Regions from separate parts of the Leptolyngbya sp. NK1-12 genome, predicted to be linked through region 4. Evidence: predicted binding sites of a transcription regulator. Region 4 holds the regulator's gene; each other region holds the start of a gene.
The links. Region 4 encodes NtcA, which controls nitrogen genes in cyanobacteria. Its sites were predicted from a motif close to TTTGTANNNNNNNNTACAAA; they were not measured.
Positions count from the first base shown of each region.

Region 1: HJG54_RS14585 (P-II family nitrogen regulator) is a predicted target of NtcA. The motif match lies at 3,464-3,483, and genes of this name have one in related genera.
Region 2: HJG54_RS25690 (DUF3155 domain-containing protein) is a predicted target of NtcA. The motif match lies at 3,411-3,430, and genes of this name have one in related genera.
Region 3: HJG54_RS29015 (MSMEG_0572/Sll0783 family nitrogen starvation response protein) is a predicted target of NtcA. The motif match lies at 2,072-2,091, and genes of this name have one in related genera.

Region 1 covers NZ_CP053586.1:3,466,057-3,471,796, forward strand. The annotation lists gene HJG54_RS14560 (ribonuclease catalytic domain-containing protein) at 1-31, shown strand, start outside; gene HJG54_RS14565 (PPC domain-containing protein) at 211-1,296, shown strand; gene HJG54_RS14570 (SAM hydrolase/SAM-dependent halogenase family protein) at 1,367-2,161, opposite strand; gene HJG54_RS14575 (thioredoxin family protein) at 2,274-2,882, opposite strand; gene HJG54_RS14580 (NIL domain-containing protein) at 2,976-3,380, shown strand; gene HJG54_RS14585 (P-II family nitrogen regulator) at 3,563-3,901, shown strand; gene rdgB (RdgB/HAM1 family non-canonical purine NTP pyrophosphatase) at 4,259-4,852, opposite strand; gene HJG54_RS14595 (phosphoglucomutase/phosphomannomutase family protein) at 4,877-5,740, opposite strand, start outside.
Region 2 covers NZ_CP053586.1:5,987,401-5,993,140, forward strand. The annotation lists gene HJG54_RS25675 (hypothetical protein) at 1-1,123, shown strand, start outside; gene HJG54_RS25680 (metal-sensing transcriptional repressor) at 1,274-1,654, shown strand; gene msrP (protein-methionine-sulfoxide reductase catalytic subunit MsrP) at 1,758-2,735, opposite strand; gene HJG54_RS25690 (DUF3155 domain-containing protein) at 3,042-3,353, opposite strand; gene HJG54_RS25695 (sensor histidine kinase) at 3,881-5,383, shown strand; gene HJG54_RS25700 (phytanoyl-CoA dioxygenase family protein) at 5,435-5,740, opposite strand, start outside.
Region 3 covers NZ_CP053587.1:113,450-119,189, forward strand. The annotation lists gene HJG54_RS29010 (Nit6803 family nitrilase) at 1-986, opposite strand, end outside; gene HJG54_RS29015 (MSMEG_0572/Sll0783 family nitrogen starvation response protein) at 1,377-1,859, opposite strand; gene HJG54_RS29020 (LuxR C-terminal-related transcriptional regulator) at 2,175-3,389, opposite strand; gene HJG54_RS29025 (response regulator) at 3,907-5,740, shown strand, end outside.
Region 4 covers NZ_CP053586.1:6,102,572-6,108,311, forward strand. The annotation lists gene HJG54_RS26210 (tellurite resistance TerB family protein) at 1-234, opposite strand, end outside; gene prfC (peptide chain release factor 3) at 396-2,027, shown strand; gene HJG54_RS26220 (hypothetical protein) at 2,366-2,884, shown strand; gene ntcA (global nitrogen regulator NtcA) at 2,977-3,648, opposite strand; gene fabI (enoyl-ACP reductase FabI) at 4,201-5,001, shown strand; gene HJG54_RS26235 (hypothetical protein) at 5,280-5,489, shown strand; gene hisB (imidazoleglycerol-phosphate dehydratase HisB) at 5,683-5,740, shown strand, end outside.

The DNA.
Region 1 (5,740 bases), 2.6 Mb from region 4:
TCGCTCGCTCGAGCAGGCTGCCCTCAACTGAAATATAGACCTCTGGTAGAGAGGATCTCAAGACAAAAATCTATCTAAAGGCATAGGCAACACAAGGGAAACTGTCCTGAATCAGTCTCAGGTTATCGATTAGAGATCTAGGTACGGTCGCAGGCCGGTAGTTAACCGTCTAGGCCCTATCTTCCCTGCTCTGATGATGGCTGAAAAACCATGTTGAAGTCCTTGTCGCACTCAGGCTTTTCCCCGCTTAGCTTTAATCGTGGTGTTTCCAAAGAGATTCGCGGTTTACTCGAAAAAGACAAGCAGCCCAAAGCATTTCGAGTCAGGTTTGCAGCCCGCAGTAATTTGATTGCCCGGTTAGGCAATACCCGATTCAATACCAACGTAAACCTGGAACTGCTTGATAGTACGGGCGAAACGGTGATTGCAGCATCGCGGCGGTTAGCCAATCGTCCGGAATTGATTGAGGTGAAAGGCTTAGCTCCTGGGACCTATTTTCTGCGTCCTGTGTTGGCCAGAGGCAAGTGGAGCCGGTTTCGGCTGCGGGCCAATACCACGCCCATTCCTGATTCTGGCAATACGGCCAGCACTCCTCGCTTTCTGGATCTCACCTCCACTCCAACCCAGGTCGGCGAGTTTATTGGCGCAGAAGACCGCAGCGACTACTATGCCTTCAGTGTGGGTGGATTTGGGTTTCCCACCGGCCAGTTGAGTTTAGCGCTAACCGGCGAAAATAGCGATTTGTTGACTGGCAATGTCACCATCAAGATTCGCGACAGTTCCCTGCGAGTCGTGAGGCAACGAACCAGCAACGGTCGAATCGGCTTCCGGTTTGAGGAACCCCTCGCCGCCGGCAATTACTTTATTCAGGTGGAACCGGCCAACCCCACCAGAGACGAAACCAACTACCAGCTCACCCTATCTACTACGGCAATTCCCGACCGAGCGGGCAACACACCCAATGCGGCCCAAATTGTCAGTCTTGATGCTAGCAATAGCCTATTTCAAGACTTTGTTGGCATTGGCGATCAGCAAGATTATTACAAGTTCACTGTCCCCAAAAGTCGTTTCAACCTAAGACTGACTGGCCCAAACGGCAACTTGCTGAACGGAGAAGTGACGCTACGCCTGCGGGATAACGTCAACACGATTTTAGAGGAACAAAAAACAGCAGGCAGTGGTGCCGGTTTAGCCATCGAGAACAAAACACTTGCGGCAGGCACCTACATTGTTCAGGTTTCTACAACGGCCAGGTTTGTAAACTATAGCCTGGTCATGGCAGCAGATCCCAGCTGAATATGATCGGGGTGGCACCTGTTTAACTGGATTCGTTAATATTTCCCGGCAGTGTCTGCAATTTGGCTAATCAGGTGACGACTTGCACCGTATCATGCCAATTGAGGCGGAGCTGAAACTGGGCATCACCGCCATTGATGGCAATTTCGACCCAGCCGTGACTGCCAATTAGTGCTAGCGGTTGACCGGGCGCGGCCTCAGAGTAGGTACGACAGCCGGGGATCGTTCGCTTTCCGAGGGTAACGGACCAGCGTTTGCCCTGTACGAAGTCACCTGGAATGTTGGTAATGGCGTTGCCAAACCGATCAATGTATTGAATATTGCCGCTGAATCCAGTTGGGGTTGGAGTGCAGGTTGCCAACGGCAGCTTCACTAGCGTGGCAGGGTCGAAGGGCGCTCCTAAATTCAAAAGCGGTACTCCATTGGCGAGGTGAGCCGCAACCGAAGCGAAGATATCGCGTCCATGAAAGGTGTTGCTGGGTTGCAGTACACGCCAATATTCGGTATTGGTCAGTTCAACGGCATGGAGAATAGTTCGTTGAGCCAGTAGACCTGTAAAAATACCGTTATCGGGACCAACCAAAAAGCCATCGGATAGTTCTAAAGCAATTGAGCGACGTGCGCCTCCTACACCTGGATCCACCACCGCAACATGCACGGTTCCAGCCGGGAAATAGGGGTAGGCGTTGAGCAGATTGAACTGAGCCGCAGCAATATTTTGGGGCGGAATTTGGTGAGTTAGATCGACAACTGTTAGAGCAGGGTTAATCTGGGCAATCACGCCCTTGAGTACGCCCACATAGACATCGTTGAGACCAAAATCGGTCAATAAGGTAATCACGGGCGCTTGTCTTTCCAATTCCATCACCGCTTACGATTACTTGTTACGGTACCTGTCACGGCTACTTGATTCTGGCTGATGCTAATGACTGGTAATACTAGTGATTGAGGATCCAGTAATCCAGTGACCCTGATAATTACTGAGGAACGACCTGTGCTCCATGACTGCGCGGATCCTCACCAGCACTAGCTTTAGGAGCAACCGGCGCTTCAACTTGAGAAATGCGGCCTCGTTGCTGAATATAAGGCAAGGGGGCGTCGGTTACGAGGGCGTCTAGGTTGGCGGCCATGATTGGACGGGGTTGCTCTCCAATTGTGGCTGCGATTGACTCACCCGTGCGGTTGAGAAAAACAAAGTGGGGAATGGCTTCCACTCGATAGTGCAGCATTTCGGGCAGCCATTTGTTGTTATCAACATTCAGCATGACGAAATTCACCTGATCGCCGTACTCCTGCTTCAGGTCGCTCATGTCCTTTGCCATCGCCTGACAGGACGTACACCAGTCAGCATAAAACTCAATCAGGCTGGGTTTTTGATTGGTAAGCGCGGTTTCTAATGGAGTGGCAGTCTTTGCCATAGCCGCCAAGGAGCCAGTGTTGCTCCCCGTTTGTACACCCAGAAACACGGCTACGCTCAGCCCCACTGCCACCAGCACAATAATCAAATTGCGTAGGCGTTGCATTGTGGATACAGCAGCTTGGTCGGTTGGCTGAGTAGACTGAGGAGTAGGTGAATTAGCAGTCATAAGGCTGTCAGAAAAACGGCAACAATCGCCACAAGGCTCACATAACTGTACTGATATTAGCTTACAAACAGATTTGGTTTAGGAGGCCGGGGTGTGAAAAAGCGCGTCACTCTAATTTTTCCGAAGCGGGCAGTGCATATGCCTGTAACCTATCGATTGGCGAAGGATTTCAATGTCGCTGCCAACATCTTCCGCGCCCAGATTACCCCCAATCAAGTTGGAATGCTGGTGGTGGAACTGTCGGGAGATATCGATCAGCTCGATGCGGCGATGGAATGGATGCGGTCTCAGGATATTGGCATCTCGCCTGCCAGTCGGGAAATTTTTATCGATGAAGAGGTTTGCGTGCACTGTGGCCTTTGCACAGGGGTTTGTCCCACCGAAGCCCTCAGCCTGGATCCCCAAACTTTTCGCCTCAACTTTACCCGCTCCCGCTGTATTGTGTGTGAGCAGTGCATTCCTACCTGTCCAGTGCAGGCAATTTCGACCAATCTGTAGTCTCCGGTGGAAAGCTCACTTCAGAAGCTCAACTTAATTTACAACTAATGGCAAAATTGTAGGGAACAGTTGCGTAACACTCAAACGTAGCTTATAGTACAAAACCTATTTTCCTGACGGTGGTAGAAACAATCAGGTTATTCCATCCATAGCAATAGATTAGATAGGGAGTGACGGAGTCAATGAAGAAAGTTGAAGCGATTATTCGTCCGTTTAAGCTCGATGAGGTCAAGATTGCCTTAGTCAACGCAGGGATTGTGGGCATGACCGTTTCTGAGGTGCGTGGTTTCGGGCGTCAGAAGGGCCAAACCGAGCGCTATCGTGGCTCAGAATATACGGTGGAATTTCTGCAAAAGCTGAAGGTAGAAATCGTGGTCGAAGATGATCAGCTCGATATGGTCGTTGACAAGATTATTGCGGCAGCTCGGACTGGCGAAATTGGCGATGGCAAAATCTTTGTCTCACCGGTTGATCAAATTATCCGTATCCGGACTGGCGAGAAGAACCAAGAAGCTATCTAAGGAGTTTTGAGTTTTGAGGGTTGAGTTTTGAGTTAGAAATGACTCTAAGAATCCGTTTGAAAAGCCCCCTAAATCCCCCAGAATGGGGGATTTTCTCGGCCATCGCTGTTCAAAGTCTCTGCCAACGAGGGATTATGGCCCTGTGGGCATCCTAGAACCTGCGGGCATCCCAGAACCTGCGGGCATCCCAGAAGAGGAGGCGGATCCAGACGAGAAAATCCTGTTCAAACAGCTTCTAAAGAGTTTTGAGTGACTAGTCCTGAGTTAGGCAGGATTCTAGGTTCCTTCTAAACTTGCAACTTGAATGCAGCTTAGCTCAACACCTCAGCTCAAAACTCAAAACTGAGAACTCAAAACTCAAAACTGAGAACTCAAAACTTCTTTAAGTTTTGGCAGCAAGGCTTGAAAAGCGCGCCCTCGATGGCTAATGGTGTGTTTCAGGGCAGATGGCATTTCGGCAAACGTCAAGCCTTGTTCTGGAACATAGAACACTGGATCGTAGCCAAATCCACCACTGCCTCTCGCTTCTCGCAAAATTTCTCCTGGACAGATTCCTTCGGTCTGCAAGGCAATAGAACCATCGGGACGAGCGATAGCAATGGCGCAAGTAAACCAGGCCGAGCGGTTTTCTACATCCTGTAATTCCGATAACAGCCGCTGAATTCGAGCTTGATCGGTTGCGGCATAGCGGGCCGAGTAGAGTCCGGGTGCACCATTCAATGCCTCAACCGATAGTCCCGAATCATCGGCGATTGCCCATTTGCCCAGGGCATGAGCCACCTGAGTTGCCTTGAGGCAGGCGTTTTCTAGAAAGGTAGTGCCGGTTTCTTCGATTTCCAATCCTTCAGGTTTCAGAATTAGCTTCCACTCTGCTAGTTCGGGATCGGTGAGGTAGGCTTGCATTTCCTTCAGCTTGCCAGGGTTGCTAGTGGCGACTACGAGCTGGGGCATAGGTAAGGTAGATGGGGAATGCGTTTAGATCGAGTTAGCCCAGTCTTTGGCCCAGTTGAGATTGCGATGGGCTTCGTCTAGAGTCAGGGCTTCGGAGTAGAGACGCAGAACCGGTTCGGTGCCGCTAAAGCGAATCAGTAACCAGCTTTGATCGGCCAACTGGAATTTATAGCCGTCAATTGATAAACAATCTAGAACCGCTTGACCAGCAATCTCGGTTGGCGGCTGGGTTTGCAATTGGTTCAGCAATCGGGTGCGCACCTCCATACTGGCAAGCGGCAGGTCAATCCGGTCGTAGGTGGAGGTGTAGTTCGTTTTTTGCTGAAGTTCTCTGTAGAGGTCGCTCAAGTCTTTACCGGACTGCACCACTGCTTCCAGGACATATAGGGCCGAAAGCAAAGCATCTCGTTCCGGAATATGATGGCCGTAGCCAATCCCGCCTGATTCTTCGCCGCCTAACAGCACCTGAGCTTCTAGCATCCGGTCAGCAATGTATTTGTAGCCGATGGGCGTTTGGTATACGGGCAAATGGTATAATTCAGCGACTTTTGGAATCAGGTTGGAGCCGCTGATAGTTTTGATCACCTCACCGCTGTAGCCACGATGTACTGCCAAGTGTTCGATCAGGATCGGGATAAGAATTTGGGAGCTGAGGAAATTTCCTTGCCCATCGACTGCTGCTACCCGGTCGCTATCGCCATCAAATACTAGCCCAACCACCAGATCAGACGCCGATTGCTGTCGGTAGGTTTTAATTGTGTCGAACATGCTTCCCAGATAGCGGGGCAGGGGTTCAGGCGCACCGCCTTCGAATAGCGGATCGCGGTTACTGTTTAGCTCGCGAATCCCATCTCCCAACAGTCGAGCTAGCCCAGTGGCCGCTGCTCC
Region 2 (5,740 bases), 120 kb from region 4:
CAGCAAGGTCCGGTCCCTGGCCCAGCAACTTGATCAAGGGCGTGTTTTGGATTGCTTTGAAGAAGACGAGATGCCGTATGTGGTGTTTGAACTTAAACCAGGACAGGTTCCTCCACAGTTGCTGGACTGGTTTCCAATCTTACCAACCGTGAATCCTAGTGCCATCGAGCAAGCTCTTGCACAATTTCCCAATCAATTGGCCAATCAATCGGCAACAGCAGAGGTAGCAGTCAACGTCGCAGACCCATCTACTCTGACCTCAAAGCCATCAACTGCAGTGGAAAAAACTCAGCCTCCTGCGCCGGTTTTGGTTCGAGCCGCTACCCCTTCTGCCGATACAATCGCACCGGAATCCAAGACCATCACGCCAGACCCAGTCGGATTAGATAATCTGGTTGCTCTAAATCCAGCTGCAGTTACTTCAGCCACCCACCCCACCCAGCCCGTCACTCCATCTGCCGTGCCATCCCCAATTACCCCTTCTCCAATAACACTGACTCAACTGCGCCGTCCCAAAGCTTGGATGCCGATTGCATTAGTTTCTATGTGTATGCTGGGTGGCTTAGTGGGAGCCGGGATGGGTTTGTCGCTGCGGCTTGCTCCTGCTTCACAATCTCAGGCAGAGAAGCAGCCCAAAGTACCGCATCGGTTGTTGTTTAATCGCGAGCAGAACTTTCCAGCAGAGGCAAATTGGCCAATTTCGGAGACACCGCTATTCACTTCCGACCCTACACCCATCGAAGATCCGGTTTATCGCGTCAGCCCCGAATTTGAAGACTATTCGCAGCCCCCATTGCAACCATTGCCAGAACCCCCAATCCAGCAGCCTGCTTTGCCATTACCAAGTAGTCAACCTACAGTCAAAGCTACGACCCCTAATGAGCTGGAAACGCCCCTCAAACCGATTGTGCCTCCTGTAGCCCCACCCAGTAGAGCGACGACCGCATCACCCGATCTGTTACCCCCGATCAATCCTGTTCCTGCAGCCCCCCTTGAACCAGCTCCGCCGCCTGTGGCTGCACCAGAATTGGCACCTCCTGCGGCGACCGAATTACCAATTCCTGAAGCAGCTCCACCTCCCCTTCCCGATCTACCAACCCAAAATCCGCCCGTGAAGCAGTAAAGGGCTGGTGAACTGCGACAAGAAAGCATCCATCGAGAATTCTCGATGTAAAGCCCAATCGCGGCAATCAACTCGCGGCAATCAACTCGCGGCCAACGGATGGGTTGGGGCTGGGCTAAGATTTAGAAACATCGTTTCTGTGAACTGCTAATGACAGCCTCTGAACTCTCTCGCTCTCAATCGATTGGGCACAGCCATCCCGGCCAGCTTCATGGGGATGATGTGCTGCCTCACGCTGATGAGCATTCCAACCATCCCCATGTTCACAGCGAGGAATCATTGCGGCGAATTGTGAATCGGCTGTCGCGGATTGAGGGCCATATTCGCGGCATTAAGATGATGGTGCAAGAAAGCCGTTCCTGTCCGGATGTGCTGGTACAAATTGCGGCAGTTCGGGGCGCTCTCGATCGCGTCTCTCGGATTATTTTGGATGAACACTTAACCGAGTGCATTGCCCGTGCCGCTAAGCAAGGCAACATCGAAGCCGAAATTGAAGAACTTAAATCTGCTCTCGATCGCTTTTTACCCTGACGTTTTCACCCCAACGGTTTACCTTTCTATCCTTGGAATCATCAAAGAGCCAACGCAGCCCAAATTGCAATAGGCATGTGAGGTACAAAAGGTGCAAACGAGGCTAGGCATAGAGCGATGCAACAAACTCACCATAGCCGTTGTATTTCAAAGTTGGCACCTCCTCCCAGTCAAACTCTGAATTGGGACCAATCAGCCGCTCTTTGGCCTGGGACCAGCGAGGGTGGGAAACCTCTGGATCAACGTTTGATTCAAACTTGTACTCACCCGGACTGATAGTATTCCAAAACGTGGCAGGTTGAGTTTCAACAAACTCGATCTTAACGATGGATTTGGCTCCCTTAAAGCCATACTTCCAGGGAATTACGGCTCGAACTGGGGCACCATGCTGTTTGGGCAAGGTATGCCCGTAAACCCCGACTGCAAAAAAGGCCAAATCGTTTGCCATTTCTTCAATCCGTAGCCCTTCGGTGTAGGGAAACGGCAGAAATTGGCTGGGGGGAAAAGTTGGGCCTTTCATAATTCTGCGGTCGTAATAGGACGTGAAGTGTACAAACTTAGCGTTAGCTTTAGGGTCAACCGCTTTCAAGATCGCATTCATTGGAAACCCAATCCAGGGAACCACCATAGCCCAGGCTTCTACACAACGGAACCGATAGAGGCGTTCTTCTAGCGGAAATTCTCGTTGTAGCGTCTCCAAATCAAATGTACGCGGCTGGTTGACCAAACCTGTGACTTCGACCTTCCAATCTTCGGTAGGCAACGCCTGAGCATTTTGCCAGATTTGTTTGGTGCCGCCAAATTCGTAGAAGTTATTGTAGGTTGCTGCCAGTTGCTCATTCGTGGTGGGCCGATCTACCTGAGAAAAAGTGGGGTTGGGAGTTGCGCTGAGAGGATTTGTATCAAATGTCGGTGCATCCACTCTGCTCTGCCTTTGACAGCCAATCAGCGGCAAGGCCGCCCCGGCAATTCCAGCACCAACTAGAGTGCGAAGAAACCGTCGCCGATTAAAGAAGGCCGCCTCTGAAGTAACCTGCCGTTCCGGCAACTGCCATGGTTGAGGAATATGAATAAAGGGCATAGAAGCACAGAAATTTATGTATCAATTTCTTAATATAACGGCAGAAGCAAGCACAAATACAGCAACGGGACGAGATCCAATCAACCCCGCCCCGCTGCTGTATTTAGTTGTAGGGTGGTTTAGCGAATGCTGAGGTCTCGCTAATTTCCAACCATTCAATCGTCCCGTGAACTGTAAGAACCTTGTCCGCACCTTAAATCCCAAAACTTTACAAATTGCTTTAGCTAAAGCGATTTAGCTTGGGAAGCACAAGGAGGGTTGGGGAGAACACCACTCTATCAGACTCAGAACCTGGTTCAACCTGGACTAACGACTGGAAGCTACTAGACCTTCTGCCTCATCCTCTGTCATTCGCAGACTGGGGAACAGGAAATGATTTTCCTCAACATATTGAGCACCGAAGAGACCTTTCTCTGCCCAGAAGTATCGATCTGTGGTGTGCTCGTTGCGCTTGACCAACAGCAGGGCTGGCGGCAAAATACCTTCAGCCTGAATGAACTTCCGAGCAGCAGTGACGGGCTTATCTTCGCCACTCTCAATGCTATACTGAGGCACCAATTCTAGGATGCGGCGTCCCTCCAACCGACGACGACTTTTGCGTTTGCGTCTTCTTGCCAAACTCTCTACCTCCTCTCTTAAGTGATTGCTCCTTGACGATTTGTCGTAACTATCGTTAATGTAACTCTAGTTACAAAATACTAAGACCGTGCAAAGTATATCGGGTTGAGAATAGAATTTCAACTTCCTTTAAACTATTGATACAAAATCTAAAGCAAATCTGTAGCTCCCCTCAGGTTTTTCTTCGTTTTAGGTCAGGCACTCAGGGTTATGGTTGGTTAAGGCACAAACTTCGCAATAAATTGGGCCGCTCAATTAAAATTTTTAAACAGGTTTGCTTCTCATTCTCAGATGCAGTGCTGGCGGAAGGCAGCTTTTCATGGTGAAAGCATGGCTAAAGCGGCCTGGATTCATCGGCTTGGACAGGGTTGTTGAGCTTATTGATTGAGCTTAATTAGTTTTGCTAATTTTTGGTTCTGCTGTGGATGAAAGCTTGGGACACTCGGGAGAAAGCTTGGCCAATGGCAGCACCGTGTGGGAAGTAGGCGACCAGTGTCAAGGCAAGCAGGTGTAAGAGTAGCGCAATCATGCCCACCAGTACAGAATTCTTCAAACTCTGTCAATCGCAAGTCGCCCTCCTGACGCAGGGGATGGGAGCTGCATTAAGTATTGTCTACTTAACCGAAGAGCTGACTACTTCGCCCGATACTCAGCTGATTCCGTTTGTAGCCCATCCAGAAGTAGCGCTGAACTGGGGCGAAGAGCAAATCCTGTCGTTTCTAGCGCAAGTGGGAGCCAATCTGTACCCCCGACGCTTGCTGGCAGCCGACTCAGGCATAGACTCTCAAACCGATGCTAACCAGACTCAAGCTTTACTGGCTCAGGTGTCGCCTGCTTCACCTTACCGAATCTCAGATGGGTTGCTGCCCAAGCAGCAAATGGTTTTGCCGCTGATCTATCAAGAGCGCGTTATGGGCCTGCTGGTGACGGCTCGGGCTGATCGGGCTTGGAATGAGGTAGAGCAGGCTCAGATCGAACATGTGGCTCAAACCTTGACAGCAGCCTGCATCTTAGAGTGGCGGTCTCGTTGGCTAGCCCAGGATCTACAGCAGCAGCAGTTGCTAGAAGAGCAAAAAACCGATTTGTTTGATGATTTGCTCCACCAGTTCCGCAATCCCCTCACTGCCGTCAGAACCTTTGGCAAACTATTACTGAAACGGCTCCGCCCCGGCGACACGAATCGCTCTGTGGCTGAAAGTATTGTGCGAGAGAGCGACCGACTGCAAGAATTGCTACAGCAACTCGACACGGCCATAGATCTGGATGTAACCGATTTGCTGCCGCTGCTCCACTCAGATCAGGAACCACAATCGCCATTTCAGCCGCCATTGCCTTCAGAGACCGCAACCCGTCTGCCTGATCCGCGTACTGAAACCCGCATGCTGCTAGGAAGCGCCATTGACCTCCGGCCCCAGGCTATAACTACCGTATTGCAGCCTCTTTTAGAAACCGCAGCCGCCATTGCTCAAGACCGGCAGTTGACCCTGCAAAGCGAAATTCCTGCCAATCTGCCCCCGCTGCTGATCGATGGGCGGGCGTTGCGCGAAGTTTTGAATAATCTGCTCGATAATGCCCTTAAATACACTCCAGCAGGTGGGCAGATCTACATTGGTGTGCAACGACAGCCTGTGTCCGAATCACCCATAACAGGATTGCCTCAGTCGGGTTTCCAGCCGCTGTATTATCAGGTCATCGTGATTGCCGATACAGGTCCGGGGATTCCTCCGGAAGATTTGCAGCATTTGTTTGAGCGGCACTATCGTGGTATTCAGGCCACAACTGATATTCCCGGTACTGGCTTAGGCTTAACCATTGCCAGAGAGTTAGTGAGCCAAATGGGAGGTCATATTCAGATCTTTAGCCCGGCGGTTGCTAGTGGTCTGATTCCGGCCAATTTCAGTCAGCTAGCTCAGCCTGAACCAGCCCAAAAATCTACCGGCACTGCCGCTGCAGTTTGGCTGTGTGAAGTCAGCGATGTAGAGGCTAGTGATAAGGCTGATGTGCTAGTAACACCCACTGAAATAATCTAACTCTGAAATAATCTAACTCTGAAATAATCTAACCTTGAAACAGCCAAGCCCCTACTGTGCCGGCTCCGGTCGGGCATAGGACGCATCGCAGTACTGAGTGCAGTGTTCGGGGCGCAGGGGGTTGGCCGCTGTATATACATAGAACAAGGATGCTCGTTCTTGCCGGCGAGATTTGCCGTGATGAAAGATATTTTTGGGATCCATCAACACCACAGTTCCGACAGGACCAGGACAGCGTTTCCAGGCTGAGCGTGGCACGAAAGTTTCCATTTCTGCGTCCGTCAGGCCCATTGCCTGCGATTTTGCATAAGCTTGACCAACACGGCGATGGATTCGTTTGGCGACCCAAGGCGAAAC
Region 3 (5,740 bases), on a different replicon from region 4:
AACTCAGAGGAGATCCTGACCATCTGCGCTGATCCATTCTCCATCGCTTGCTCAGACACTTCACTCAGTACGGACCAAGGGGCCATATTGGACTTTAGCTGCAGCAGATCGGGACGGGCATAGTGGCCAACACAGTCCATCATCCGTTTGCGTTTGGTAATTAAGGAAAAATCGAGGTCGGCAATTGCCATGCCTTCGCCTTCAGTAATTGGTGTAGCCAGCAACACTCCCTCTGGACTCACAATCGTCGTGTAGCAGCCACCATTCAACACCGATCGCAATTTCGGATCCGGCGTGATTTGTTCGACCTGATCGGGCGAGAGCCAGCTTGTGGCGTTAACGACAAAACAACCGGCCTCCAGGGCGTGATGCCGAATCGTCACCTCAATCTGCTCGGTAAAAATCTGCCCTACCATCGAACCGGGAAACTGGGCGCAATGAATCTGCTCATGTTGAGCCATTAGAGCATACCGAGCTAGGGGATTGTAATGCTCCCAACAGGCCAAGGCTCCCAATTTACCAACCGCCGTATCCAGCACCTTCAATCCGGCTCCATCCCCCTGTCCCCACACCATCCGCTCATGATAGGTCGGCGTGATTTTGCGTCGCTTCAACAGCAGAGTACCGTCCGCATCAAAAACAAGTTGCGTATTATACAGCGAGCCATGATCTCGTTCATTCACGCCTAGGACTACTACCAATCCGTAGGACCGCGCAGCTCGACTCACCGCATCCGTAACAGCACTGGGAACTTCTACAGCTTCTTCGTATAAACGCATGTGTTCCTTTCCCATCAGTACAGGCGGCTGTACAAACGAGAAATAGGGGTAATAGGGAATCAACGTCTCTGGAAACACAACCAACTGCGCACCCGCCTGGGCCGCATCCGCAATGGCCTGCAACACCTTCTCGGTGGTTCCATCCCGACTAAACAGCACCGGACTGATCTGAACAGCCGCAGCCCGCACGATCGTTGGTTCAGTCATGGGTTTGTCCTGTTTGGTCAAATTTGCCATCTTAGAAAAGGGGAACGGGAGGAAGCGAAACTTTAAGAGCTAATTTGTAAACAACTGTTTTGATCCCCCTAAATCCCCCTTGCTAAGGGGGACTTGAGCATCGGAGTCGAGTTCCCCCCTTGTGAAGGGGGGCTAGGGGGGATCAAGCCATACCAACAGTTTCGGAGCTTTAGATTCACTTTATAAATTAGCTCTAAACCATCATTCCTCATTCAGCAACACTGGTTTAGCTAATTAGTGAACTGCTTGTCGTTAGCCTCTCGGCAAAACCTACCCCACGTCTATCCTCCCCCCGTTCGGCGAGGCTCACGAGCCGCATCGCCCGCATCGCCCGCATCGCCCGCATCTCCAACGCACACTCTACAGCGTCCAGGTATCCAAAATAAACGCGCCATCCTTACGGTGCATCAGAATCAGATCCAGCACATCCAGAGGATTGATCGGGCGAATGCCTGGAATCAGCGAAGGTTCACCGTGGCCGTAGAGAGCTTGGAGTGCAAATCGGCAGGCATAGACTTTTCCACCTTCCGACATGAACTTACTTAGCTGGTCATTAAAATTTTGATGACCAGGGAAAGCGGCATCACCTAGTTTGGGGAAACCACGCTGCACACCCAAGGTGACTCCTGGACCATAGAGCAAAACCGAGGTGTCAAATCCTTTGCGCAGGAGGCGAGTGGCTTGCAGTAAATTTACTAAACCAATCGATCCTTCAAAAGCAACCGTATGGAACGTCACCAATGCTTTTTCGCCTGGTTCCGCCTTGATGTCGGGAAATACCTTCTCCTCGTAATCGACAAAAAAGTCACCCGGTTGATGCACAGGAGCTGTTACTTCAGGCATAAAATTTTCCTCATTCCAAGAGTTATTCCAATCAGTTTGGAGGTGAGTTCAGCTCAACCTAGACAATAAACCTACCAGAGTCTAAACGCAATTAACAGGAGTTAACAGAAACTTTACTGCTGGCTGAGAAATGAGATTCACGGAATCGGATCGAGGCTAAGCATCGACGCTGAGCATTGTATGTGCAGCATAAAAAACAAGCCGATCAACTTCTTGTAGCCATCGCTACAGATCGCTAGAATCTGGCTTTATTGACAGAATCAGTATTCACAAATAGTAACTAATAATGCAGTTTTGGCAACATCCCCTGTTCATTTAGACAGGTAACCCTCGATCCAGCCAGCCTCGGATCACGGCCTGATAAAGAGCCTGACAGCGAGTCTGGACCTGAAGTTTGGCAATTGCGTTATTGATATGAAATTTGACCGTGCGTTCGCTAATGTGGAGCTGATCGGCAATGTCGCGATCGCGAAACCCGGCAGCCAGCAGCAGCAACATTTCCTGCTCGCGGTCTGACAAGGGCGAAGTTTGGGAGCGGGAATCTGGATACGGCAATGTCAGCAGCACTTGCAGCATTGCTTGATTGGCGGCTCCACTCAGCGTTTGCAGTGTGCCTCCCACACAGGCGCTAGCTAACCGCAATTCATCGAAAATGGCTGCGATCCAGTCCTGTAAGTTTCTAGATGCAAGCTGTTTAACCGGCAAGCTGGCGTTTGAACCAATATCTGGGATGACCATTGCATCGAGTAAAACCTGAGTTGACTCATACATCAAACGGCAATGACTGCACTGTAACTGGCTGAGCATTTCACCAGTTCGCAGCAGCAGCACATTCAGCGACATAGGCAGTAAACGCTCGGTTCCCACCAGACAGAATCGAGATTGGGATAAAAGAGTTGCTATTTGTTCTGATAAAGGTAGAACAACAACGGATGAATGGATTGGAGACTGCTGTTCTCGCTGATGTGCCAATGCACTATCGAGGGCAACTGTAACAGTCGCACACAGATATTGCAATACTTCTAGGAATTCTGGCGATAACGGTCGATGACTAAAAACAGCCAATACTCCTACAACACGATCGCCTACAGCCAGCGGATATCCGGCAAAGCCCGTAATCTGCTCAGCAATGGCCCATTCTCGATCTTTTACCCACGGTTCTTCTGCTAAATGATTGCTCAGAAATGGAATCCGATTTTGGGCAATTTTACCCACCTTATAGGCTCCCATCGCCACTCTAGAGAATGAGCCATCCGTGTGGGTATACAGTCCCGACGATGCAACCAAACGCAGAGCGGTTTGATCGGCTTCTACTAACCAGATGCGGGCAAAGGCACAGTCAAAGACGCTGATAATTTGATCGGTGACTTGTTTCGCGATCACGGTTGGGTCCAAACAGCCACTGAAGGCTTGAGCCATTTGACTCACCTGTTGGAGATCCATCAGCAAGCGCAGCGAGTTGGAAGATGCAGAACCGTTGAATGCCATTGCTGTTACTAAGTGCTGTTGCCAGTTGCTATTACCAGACATGCTACCTTTATACAGAATAGGCTGCCTGCTTTCATATCTGTATCCGCCATCACTGGATAAGTTAGATGGATAAGTTAGATAAGGCGATGGGCAGGTAATGACTGCTTGACAGCTCGGCGTTGCTGAATGGTGATACAAAACCACGAGCAAGATGATCACACTATTAGGCAACGATCCAGTGGGAGCAGTTCGCTCACATTCCTCATCAGGAGATCATTTGCCGATTCAGCAATGCTACGGCGACTCCTGCGCAGCCTCCCACAGGGTAGGCACAGCTACATAGACAGAGTACGGGCTTATTAGCTAACCGTTGCTGAGCGAAGATCAGAGGATTTATTTGCAGCTGAACCGCAACTAAACTGCAATCAAATTAACAACACTTCAAAATTGATTGCAAAACATGACAAATTGCTTGGCCCATTAACAGGAAGCTAGAATAAATTTCTATGCTGATGATGTCTCGATAGACTGGGCTGTCAGGTGATACTACGATTAACCCTTCCGTGAACAGACAGCCATGAAAATTCTGATCATCGAAGATGATAAGTTGACCACCGAAGCGTTGGTTGCCACCCTGAGTAACCAGAACTATACCGTTGAAGTAGCCACCGATGGAGAAGCCGGGTGGAACTTGGCAGAAGCCTTTACCTATGACCTGATCTTACTGGATGTATCACTTCCTAAGCTCGATGGCATCAGCCTCTGCCAACAGTTGCGCTCCCACGGTTATCAGATGCCAATCCTGCTGTTAACGGCCCGCAGCAGCAGTCACGATAAAGCGATTGGGCTAGATGCAGGGGCCGATGACTATGTGGTCAAACCCTTTGATCCGGAAGAGTTAACGGCCCGGATTCGAGCTTTACTGCGGCGCAACCAGACAGCAGTTCAGGCCGTGTTGGAGTGGGGGGAACTACGCCTGAATCCGGAAAGCTGTGAAGTCATCTATGGGACACAGCCGGTGCCTCTAACGGCGAAGGAATACGCCTTACTGGAATTGTTCTTGCGCCACAGTCGGCGCGTATTTAGCTGTGGAGCGATTCTGGAAAACCTCTGGTCGTTTACCGAAATTCCCAGCGATGAGGCGGTGAGAACCCATATCAAAGGATTGCGGCAAAAGCTGAAGGCGGTCGGTGCTCCAGCAGATTTGATCGAGACGGTTTATGGGATTGGCTATCGCCTCAAGCCGCTAACCGAAGCAAACGCAGTCAATGCAGCCAATTCCAAACCCAAGCAGCATTCCCAACAGCCTACATCCCATCTGACTGATTCGTCTGACCAGCAGCCCCTCACGAGTGCAGAACAAATCGGGCAGCAAACTCAAGCCGCGATCGCCATAGTGTGGCAGAAATACCAACCGCGCGTGAACGAACAGGTAGATGTATTGGAACAGGCAGTGACAGCCTTACAGAATCAAACCTTGAATCCGGAATTACGGCAGCAGGCGGAACACGAGGCCCACTCCCTGGCTGGTTCGCTTGGCACTTTTGGCTATGCTCAAGCGTCCCAACTAGCCCGCATGATTGAGCAACAGTTGCGAGAGATTGAACAACTCAGAGCTGACCAAATTCCCCAACTGCAACAGCAAATCGTAGCCTTGCGGCAGGAAATTGCCGGAACGAATCAGAGTGCTGCTGCTCGTGAAGCTGCCTCGATTCAATCTGCCGCAATTCAACCCATATCGCCCCCCGTTTCACTCAACCAGCCCTTACTGCTGATCATCGATTCTGACCGCTCAGCCGCTGAGCCAATCCTGGCAGAAGCGCCAAATTGGGGACTGCGGACCGCACTAGCCACCAATCTGACAATGGCTAAACGCCTGATGCAGCAACAGCCACCCCAGGCCATCTTGCTCGACCTGGCGGCTTCCAAACGCATTACCGATAGTTTTAATTTGTTGAGTAAACTCCAGCAGCAATGGCCTGCTGTCCCCGTGCTGGTGTGGACTGCTCAAGCCGATCTATCCCATCGTTTAGAAGTAGCGCGACTAGGAGGACGCAGCTTTCTGCAAAAACCACTGCTTCCAGCACAGGTACTAAAAGAGGTGACGCGCCTACTGCATCAGACCGACCCAGTCGATGCCACCATCCTGGTCGTGGATGATGACCCGCAGCTTTTGGCAGCAGTCAGGACGTTGCTACAACCCTGGGGACTGCACATCACGACGCTAGGTAAACCTGATCAGTTCTGGCAAACCCTGGAAGCAGCCACACCAGACCTGTTGGTTCTCGATATCAAAATGCCGAGTATCAGTGGTATTGAGTTATGTCAGGTGGTGCGAAACGACCTGCGCTGGAGTGGATTGCCAATCGTGGTATTAACGGCCTACACCGATGCCGATACAATCAATCAGG
Region 4 (5,740 bases):
CTGCCGCCGTAGAATTCCAAATAGTTTGTCGAACATACGGCGCATCACATCGCGTGGATAGCTTTTGAATAACTGCATCCGGTTGATTGAATTGATTAAGCCATCTAGTTCTTCGTCGGCCAAATAGCCATCCGAAGCAATCGCCGATAGGCAGATAGCGGCAAATGCTTCCGCTGGGTTAAAGGTTTCCTGCACCTGGCTTTGCACTCCAAAAACCTTGTCAAATAAACCCATGATGTTCTCCTTGGTTTGTTGATTTTCTTAGCATTCCCACATTGCAACTAAACCGTGGGAACCAAGAAACCCTAGCCAGAGGAGATAGCCAATTATGCATTTCTCGCTATGCTGGAAGATAAAGTTGAGCCATGCCGAATTGAGCAGGTTGATAAATTTTCATGCCTACTGATGAACTCGAAACTGAATTGCAATCTGCGGTAGAAAAGCGACGCAATTTTGCCATTATTTCTCACCCAGACGCAGGTAAAACAACGCTGACGGAAAAACTGCTGCTCTATGGAGGTGCAATTCACGAAGCTGGGGCAGTGAAAGCGCGACGGGCACAGCGGCATGCTACCTCCGACTGGATGGCTATGGAACAGCAGCGGGGCATTTCGATCACCTCAACCGTGCTGCAATTTCAATACGACGGCTACTGGATCAACCTGCTCGACACTCCCGGCCACCAAGATTTTAGTGAAGACACCTACCGCACCCTAGCGGCGGCTGATAATGCCGTGATGCTGGAAGATGCAGCCAAAGGTCTAGAGCCACAGACCCGCAAGCTGTTTGAAGTCTGCCGGATGCGGGGGATTCCCATCTTCACCTTCTTCAACAAGCTGGACCGGCCCGGACGCGATCCGTTTGAGCTGATGGACGAGATCGAGCAAGAGTTGGGTTTGCAGACCTATGCGGTCAACTGGCCAATCGGTATGGGCGATCGGTTTAAAGGAGTATTCGACCGCCGCCAGCGGCAGATTCATTTGTTTGAGCGGTCGGCCCACGGTAGCCGGGAAGCGGCTGATACGGTAATTGATTTGGGCGATCCGCGAATCGAAGACCTGTTAGAGCAGGATCTGTACTACAAGCTCAAAGAAGATCTAGAGCTGCTCGATGGCGTTGGGGCCGAGTTTGATCTGGATTTGATTCATCAAGGCAAAATGACGCCGGTTTTCTTTGGTAGCGCCATGACCAATTTTGGTGTCGAGCTGTTCTTGACTGCTTTTCTCGACTATGCGCTGAAACCCGCATCTCGCCGCAGCACGATTGGCGAAATTCAACCAACCCATCCAGACTTTTCGGGGTTTGTCTTCAAGCTGCAAGCCAATATGGACCCCAAACATCGGGACCGGATTGCCTTTATCCGCGTCTGCTCTGGCAAGTTCGAGAAGGATATGGTGGTGAACCATGCCCGCTCCGGCAAAACCGTGCGGCTCTCTCACCCCCAAAAGCTGTTTGGTCAGGATCGGGAATCGTTGGCCGAAGCCTATCCAGGTGACGTGATTGGCTTGAATAACCCCGGCGTATTTGCAATTGGCGATACGATTTATAACGGCCAAAAGCTGGAGTACGAAGGCATTCCTATGTTCTCGCCAGAGCTGTTTGCCTATTTGCGCAATCCTAACCCCTCAAAGTTCAAGCAATTCCGCAAGGGGGTGAATGAACTGCGCGAAGAAGGAGCGGTACAAATCATGTACTCTGCCGACGAATCGAAGCGGGATCCAATCTTGGCGGCGGTGGGTCAGCTTCAGTTTGAGGTGGTGCAGTTCCGCTTGCAGAATGAATATGGCGTGGAAACTCTGCTCGATCCGCTGCCCTATAGCGTTGCCCGTTGGGTGGAGGGCGGTTGGGAAGCCTTGCAAAAGGTAGGCCGTTTATTCAACACGGTTGCCGTTAAAGATAGCTGGGGCCGTCCGGTGCTGCTGTTTCGTAATGAGTGGAATTGTCAGCAGGTGGAAGGCGAGCACCCAGAGCTAAAGCTGAAGAAGGTGGCTCCGGTGGTGTCAGGTCAGGAGCCGGAAGCGCTTTAGAAAAAGCTAGGAGTCAGGAGTGGGGTTTGCTGTAGGGCAACGGTTAGCGGAGCATCAACGGGCAAACTCGCTGGTGCAGGAGTAGGTAATGTTCTGACTCCCGGCTCCTGCGGCCCTTTTCATGACTGATCAGCCTGCTATAGCTTTTTCCACTCTGGTAAGGTACGAGGGGTGTGGGGGCTTCGCCCCCACGTAGGGGCACGGCCCCTGCACCCTATTTTTTGTACTTCATTAGCCTGGAAAAGGCTGTATTACAAGTCTGAAGTTTTTGTTAATCCTACCTAGAAGGCGCGAACGGCCCTCCTATAGTTGAAAACGTTACAGGATATTGCTGAATCATGACTAATCGTAATAATCTGCTTCGCAACATCTTAGTGGGTGCTGGCATTGCTACCGTCGGCGCAATTGGCACCAAAGCCGCGGTTGATTACTTCAAGAATCGGGGTGAGGAAGATGTCCCGGATGAAAGCCAGGGTGATCAACTGCCTGCTTCTGCCGCAGAAGTGGCCTATGCCAAAGTCCAAGACGCCTCGCTGCAAAAATTCCTCGATGTTAGCTTTGGCGAACCAGGCCGCTATGTTCCCAATCGTCCAGCCAAGGTGTTCGACTACCAGGGCAAGCAGTACATGGTGGTTTGGGCACGCGACAATAAGAAAAACAAAAACCAAATGCTGGCCTTTATTTACACACCCGAAGGCCGCAAGATGATTGCCAGCGTTGGCTATACCAATCAGGAAACCGATTACAACATCAACTTGGGCAGCACTCCCTTTGCTGTAGAGGTAAAAGGGCAGAAACTGACCAGTGGCCAGGGCAAAACCAAAGGCGCTGATGAGGTTGACTTTGTGCTTGCTTAACTGACTTGAAAGATTTGCAAAGTTTGAAGATATAAGGCTAACTAAGCCCTCCTGCCCCCCAATTTGGGGGGTTTCTATCACTCAAAGCTTACCTAAGTGAACTGCTGACTCAGGGTGACTGGATTGTGAACGGTAATCTTTTTCTTATGAATGGAAATCATTTTGTCTTGCCGCAAGTCGCCTAGCAGCCGCGTTACTGTTACTCGCGTCGAGCCAATTGCCTCTGCAATCGCCTGGTGGGAAAGTTTGAGATCGATGGTGATGCCATCCTGAGCAGGAACACCAAAATCGCGGCAGAGAATTAGCAAAAAGCTAACTAGACGGGAACCCATATCCCGATGCGCCAAGGTTTCGATCATCATCTCAGTCTGCAGGATGCGAGACGACAAACCCTGCAGCATGATCATCGACAGCTCTGGGTTATCCTTGAGCGCCTTCTCAACCTGCTCAATGGGTACTGAAAGCAACTCCACGGGCGTAAAGGCAACAGCGTGGTAGAAGCGGTCGGCGCGGTGCCCGGTAATCAGAGAGAGTACGCCAAAGACGCTATTCTCGCGCAGCAAGGCTACGGTAATCTCTTCCCCAGCTTCGTAAACCCTAGAGAGTTTGACCGCCCCTCGCATCAGGAAGTAAACCCGTTCCGCTGGATCACCTGGAAAGAAGATGGTTTTGCCGCGCTCGTAAGTCTCTACGACAGGCGGGAAGGCACCACCGCTCAACTGACGGAATACATTTGCTAACGGTCTATCTTGCAACGCTACCATGCCTTTATCCCTAGCCTATTATCGTGAGCCTGTATGAGCCTGTAGTTGTAATAACCCCCGAAGCGCTCTTCGTACTTATTTACGCTTACTACCAGTTTTTAGCCAGAACTCTTAGGATAAATTGTGCTGCATAACACAATCATACTGTGATAGAACTCTGACTTTAAAACACTAAACTTAAGAATGCGATAGTTTTTTGTAGCAAGAATTACACAATGCTGAAATCTCAGACCAGAATGCTATTTGCTGAGATATTTTCAGAATTTTTTCTGAGTAATGAAAATAGAGCATAGCCGTTCAACCCAAAAGTTGCAAGGCAGTAGAACTTAAACCCCTGCTACTGCCTCTGGCAACGCTACATCTGGGCAACATCGGTTCACAAGACTTCCACAGCAGCAAGCTACAAAACTACACACCATGCCTAAGCAAAGACTAACGCCCAGCGTACAGGCTATGTCGCCAAAACTCAAAACTTAAAACTCCCTCACCAGTTTCTTTCCGTCCCCGTTTTTCAGTATTCTTGAGACGCCAAACGACATTGGGTGAAGGGTCATGTTGAATTTGTCTGGAAAAAATGCCCTGGTGACAGGAATCGCTAACAACCGCTCAATCGCTTGGGGAATTGCCCAACAGCTTCACGCCGCAGGAGCCAATCTGGGTATTACCTATCTGCCTGATGAAAAGGGCCGCAACGAAAAGAAAGTGGCAGATTTGGTAGAACCGCTCCAACCCAGTTTGTACCTCCCCTGTGATGTGCAGAATGAAGCTCAGATGCAGGAAACATTCGAGGTGATTCAGGATAAGTGGGGCCGCTTAGATATTTTGATTCACTGCCTTGCGTTTGCTAGCAAAGATGCCTTGAGCGGTGACTTCAGCAGCGTATCGCGTCAAGATTTCTCTCTAGCAATCGAAGTGAGCGCCTATTCGCTGGTCAGCCTCAGTCGCTATGCGAAGCCATTAATGACCGAGGGCGGCAGCATTCTCACTCTCAGCTATTTGGGCGGCGTGCGAGTGATCCCCAACTACAACACGATGGGGATCGCAAAAGCAGCGCTGGAAATGAATGTGCGCTACCTCGCGGCTGAACTGGGACCGCAAAAGGTACGAGTCAATGCGATCTCGGCTGGCCCAATTCGCACGCTAGCCTCTTCTGCCGTGGGTGGCATTCTAGACATGATTCACCATGTGGAACGGGCGGCTCCGCTGCGGCGTACCGTTACGCAACTGGAAGTTGGCAATGCAGCCGCATTTCTGTGCAGCGATCTGGCTAGCGGCATTACCGGGCAGATCCTCTACGTAGATGCGGGCTACGAAATTATGGGCATGTCTGAGCCTGCAAAAGCTGAGGAATAAGCTGAATTGCCTGAATTGATGGAACTGCGCCTGCCTGTCGTTGCTCTGAAGCCAGAGCGTTTTTTGCGGAAACTACTGAGCTACTGGTTTGACCAGACGTAACGATTCGTGAAATCACGGCAGAACAGAGGTCAATTTTTCGGTATTCTCCAGGAAGCTTGGCAGAACTTGATCAAACAAAATCGGTGATTCTAGCCTTACTCCTCAGCGAATGCAAGTGGTTTGATCGAGTTAACAGATGCAAGTTAACAGGCGTAAGCATCAAGGAATTCAGCAGCATGGTACTCTACATCACTGGCGCGCTTCTTGTCTTTGGCGTTTCATTTCGTGCCTTTTGGAAGGACACTTCTACACCCAAAACCGATCGCCTCTCCTGGATGGTTTTGATTATTGCTACACTCTTTTGGCCGCTAGTTTTGCCTTCCATTATCCGCAAGAAGCTCGCCAAATCGACAGCTACCCCGCTTAAGGCCCAATTGTCTCAGTAGCAGGGTTAATCTCAGTAGCAGGGTTATCGTCCAAGCAATCCCTACCCTAAGAATTGGTCACGTCAAATGGTTTACGTCACTCTGGTCTGAGTGGCGTTTTTTTGTCAGATGCTGAGGCAAAATAGAGATCTTGCAGAAAACTTTTGCAGAAACTTTTGCAGAAAATCTTGTAGCCATTCTTCGGCATCTCACCATGCAGACTCGCGACTCTCGCACCAACCTTCCCGACAATCAGCCTGCTTCGCGTCAGT